2 regions of the Streptomyces sp. NPDC046900 genome follow, and region 2 is predicted to be linked to the other one. Evidence: riboswitches for the same ligand, from Rfam matches in the RefSeq annotation. Region 2 holds a riboswitch; the other holds the start of a gene.
What was found. Region 2 has a riboswitch for thiamine pyrophosphate ahead of thiC (phosphomethylpyrimidine synthase ThiC). Riboswitches for the same ligand answer to the same signal wherever they lie in the genome.
Positions count from the first base shown of each region.

Region 1 (2,198 bases), on a different contig from region 2:
ATCAGGAAGTCGATGAACGCCTTCGCGCCCTTGCTGTTGTGCGCGTTGCTCAGCAGGCCCGCGAACTCGATCTGACGGAAGCAGGTGCCCGTCGCGACACCGGTCGGCGCGGTCTTGGGCCGCGGCTGGGCGTAGACGACCTCGGCGGGCGGCGACGATGCGTACGAGACGACGAGCGGCCGGTCGCCGCCCGCCTTGCGGCCTCCGGCGGAACCGGAGAACTCCTGGTCGTACGCCTGCTCCCAGCCGTCGACCACCTTCACTCCGTTGTCCTTGAGCTTCTTCCAGTAGCTCTGCCAGCCGGCGGTGTCCCCGTCGCCGTACTTCGCGGCGGTGCCGAGCAGGAAGCCGAGACCCGGCGAGGACGTGGCGGCGTTCTCGGTGACGAGCAGGTTCTTGTACGCGGGCTTGGTGAGGTCGTCGAAGGTGGCCGGCGGGGTGAGATTGTGGTCGGCGAAGTACTTCTTGTCGTAGTTGACGCAGATGTCGCCGTAGTCGATCGGCGTGACCCGGTGCTCGCCCTTGTCGAGCTGGTACTGCGCGCCGACCTGGTCGAGACCCTTGGCCTCGTAGGGCTGGAACAGCCCGTTGTCCACGGCCCGGGACAGCAGCGTGTTGTCGACGCCGAAGAAGACGTCGCCCTGCGGGTTGTCCTTGGTCAGGATCGCCTTGTTGACGGCCTGGCCGGCGTCGCCGTCCTTGAGGACCTTGACGGTGTATCCGGACTCCTTCTCGAAGGCCGAGACGACGCTCTTCGAGGCGGCCCACGAGTCATGGCTGACGAGGGTCACGGTCTTGGAGTCGCCGCCGCTCCCGCTCGCCGAGCCGGACGACCCGCACGCGGACAGCGTGACCATGCCCAGCCCGACGACCACGGCCGCGAACCGCTTGCCGGTGATGCTCACTGAATTCCTCCTGGGTGACCAGGAAGAGACGCGGCCCTGCCCGGGAGCCTCGAAGGGTTCCCGGGCAGGGCGCAACAGCTCGAGTGAAGACCGAACTCCCTACCCAGAATGACCTGGGCGAGGTTCAGAGGGTCTGCGGGCTCTCCCGCACTCTCAGCGCTGTGGCGCTCCCCTGTCGGAATATGAAGATGTAATGACCGGGCTCAGACTACAGCCCTAACGTTCGCTGGCCGCCAGCTGCCCGCACGCCCCGTCGATCTCCTGGCCACGGGTGTCCCGGATCGTCACCGGCACTCCGTGGGCGGCGATCGCCTCGACGAACGCCTTCTCGTCCTCGGGCCGCGACGCGGTCCACTTGGAGCCGGGGGTCGGGTTGAGCGGGATCAGGTTCACGTGCACGGGCTTGCCCTTGAGCAGCCGGCCCAGCAGATCACCGCGCCACGCCTGGTCGTTGATGTCCCGGATGAGGGCGTACTCGATGGACAGCCGGCGCCCGGACTTCTCGACGTACTCGAAACCGGCGTCGAGAACCTCACGGACCTTCCACCGGGTGTTGACGGGGACGAGGGTGTCGCGCAGCTCGTCGTCCGGCGCGTGCAGCGAGACGGCGAGCCGGCACTTGAAGCCCTCGTCGGCGAAGCGGTGGATGGCCGGCACGAGTCCGACGGTCGACACGGTGATGCCGCGCTGAGAGAGCCCGAGCCCGTCCGGAGCGGGGTCCGTGAGGGCGCGGATGGCCGCCATGACGCGCTTGTAGTTGGCGAGGGGCTCGCCCATGCCCATGAAGACGATGTTCGACAGCCGTGTCGGGCCGCCGGGGATCTCGCCGTCGCGCAGTGCCCGCATCCCGTCGACGATCTGGTGCACGATCTCGGCGGTGGACAGGTTGCGGTCGAGGCCCGCCTGGCCGGTGGCGCAGAAGGGGCAGTTCATGCCGCAACCCGCCTGGGAGCTGATGCACATGGTGACCCGGTCGGGATACCGCATGAGCACGGACTCGACGAGGGTTCCGTCGAACAGCCGCCACAGCGTCTTGCGGGTCGTGTCCTCGTCGGTCGACAGATGCCGTACGACCGTCATCAGCTCCGGCAGCAGCGCCTCCTGGAGCCGGGCGCGGGACGAGGCGGGGATGTCGGTCCACTGCTCCGGGTCGTGCGCGTACCGGGTGAAGTAGTGCTGCGAGAGCTGCTTGGCACGGAACGGCTTCTCACCGATCGCGGCGACCGCCTCCTTGCGCTCGGCGGGCGTGAGATCGGCAAGGTGCCGCGGCGGCGTCTTGGCTCCGCGCGGCGC
Region 1 is NZ_JBEYXD010000068.1:8,885-11,082, reverse strand. Features, by position in the region: gene ABZ904_RS38455 (thiamine ABC transporter substrate-binding protein) at 1-857, opposite strand, end outside; TPP riboswitch at 984-1,089, opposite strand; gene rlmN (23S rRNA (adenine(2503)-C(2))-methyltransferase RlmN) at 1,122-2,198, opposite strand, start outside.
Region 1: linked by a shared signal. The riboswitch ahead of ABZ904_RS38455 (thiamine ABC transporter substrate-binding protein) and the one ahead of thiC (phosphomethylpyrimidine synthase ThiC) in region 2 are both predicted to bind thiamine pyrophosphate.

Region 2 (2,198 bases):
ACATAAAGCTCACGCCCAGCGCGATGAGCGCCATGACGCCACGCAACCGGCCCACGACCACCACGGCGACGGCGAAGATGCCCGCGAGCAGAGCCATGGGGAACTTGCGGTTCACATCGGTGACCGAATACTGCAGGTCCTTCGGAGCGGATGGTTCGTACGCCACCACGACCTTCTCGCCCTCATGCAGTTGGCGCGACTGGTCCGGCTGGACGATCTCCGTGAAGGTACGACCGATGTCATTGCCGGTGTCGACGCGAACTGTTGCCTTCTTGCAGGTGCCGCTCGATCCCTGCACCGCGGAGGAGCCCTCGGCGGTGGAGGTGTCACCGGTCGGGGTGTCGCCCGAGGCGTTCACGGACTTGCAGTCCACGTCCACGACCCTGGTCACCGTGGCCTGCTGGGTCTGCCGGTCGAAGCCGACGCCGGTGCGCTTGTGCGAGGGCACGCCGCCCGGCCACAGCACCACCAGGCCCACGATGACCGCCGCGGTGAAGGGAATGAGGATCGCGGCGATGACCCTGCGCAGATGTCGGGAGACGGGAGCCGCGGGCCCATGACTGTGCCCATGCGAATGGTCGTGGCCGTCACCGGATCCAGGTCCGTGGCCACCTCCATGACCGTCCCCGGGTCCCTCGCCGGAGCCGTGACCGCCTCCAGGGCCATGGCCGTGGGTCTCGCCGGGGGCATGGTTGTGGGGTGGTCCGGGAGGCGGATAGGAGGGCGGATGCTGCATCGTGGTCACCGACCGATCATCGCAAGAAGGCGTGAGGCGCACTGTGCAGCCCGTGCAATTAGACGCTAGCGTGAGAGGACCTTTGCACACGCGGGAGCTCGGAGCACCGGGCTGAGAGGGCGCTGACCTCCGTTGACGCGATGCTTCACGTGGAACATCGCCGGGCGGAAACCGCTGCGTCGACCGCTGAACCTGTTACCGGGTAATGCCGGCGTAGGGAGTAGGTCTTATGGCCAACAAGGACGTACACACGCCTGCCTCCGATCAGGGGGAACCGTCACCGGAGGCCGGAAGGTCCATCGGATGGCACAAGGCGTATGTCGGGGGTTCACGCCCTGATCTTCGAGTGCCGGTCCGTCAGGTGCACCTCACCAATGGACAGTCGGTCGCCCTGTACGACACCTCCGGCCCGTACACCGATCCACTCATGGAGACGGACGTCCGCAGGGGGCTGGCGTCGCTGCGCGAGAACTGGATCATCGGCCGTGGCGACACCGAGGAGTACGCGGGTCGCCCTGTCCGTCCCGAGGACGACGGGATCAAGCACACCGCGCCGCGGGGCGGGCTACGCAACCTCGACGCGGTCTTCCCGGGCCGGCCGCGTCAGCCCCGCCGCGGCCGGGCCGGCACGGCGGTCACGCAACTGGCCCATGCGCGACGTGGCGAGATCACGCCCGAGATGGAGTTCGTGGCGATCCGGGAGAACGTGTCGCCCGAGGTCGTCCGTGAGGAGATCGCGGCGGGACGCGCGGTTCTCCCCGCCAACGTCAATCATCCGGAGACCGAGCCGATGATCATCGGCAAGCGGTTCCTGGTGAAGGTCAATGCCAACATCGGCAACTCCGCGGTGACGTCTTCCATCGAGGAAGAGGTCGAGAAGATGACTTGGGCGACCCACTGGGGCGCGGACACGGTCATGGATCTGTCCACAGGCCGCAACATCCACACCACGCGCGAGTGGGTGCTGCGCAACTCCCCCGTGCCGATCGGCACGGTGCCGCTGTACCAGGCCCTCGAGAAGGTCGACGGGAAAGCGGAGGAGCTGACCTGGGAGATCTACAAGGACACGGTCATCGAGCAGGCCGAGCAAGGCGTGGACTACATGACGGTGCACGCGGGCGTACGGCTGCCGTACGTACCGCTCACCGCGAATCGCAAGACCGGCATCGTGTCGCGGGGCGGCTCGATCATGGCCGCGTGGTGCCTCGCGCACCACAAGGAGTCGTTCCTGTACGAGAACTTCGAGGAGCTCTGCGAGATTCTCGCGGCCTACGACGTCACGTACTCGCTGGGCGACGGCCTGCGGCCGGGCTCGATCGCGGACGCCAACGACGCGGCGCAGTTCGCTGAACTGCGCACTCTGGGGGAACTCAACCGGATCGCCCGGCGCTTCGACGTACAGACGATGATCGAGGGCCCGGGCCATGTCCCGATGCACAAGATCAAGGAGAACATCGAGCTT
Region 2 is NZ_JBEYXD010000010.1:135,497-137,694, reverse strand. Features, by position in the region: gene ABZ904_RS13240 (YibE/F family protein) at 1-745, opposite strand, end outside; TPP riboswitch at 817-973, shown strand; gene thiC (phosphomethylpyrimidine synthase ThiC) at 966-2,198, shown strand, end outside.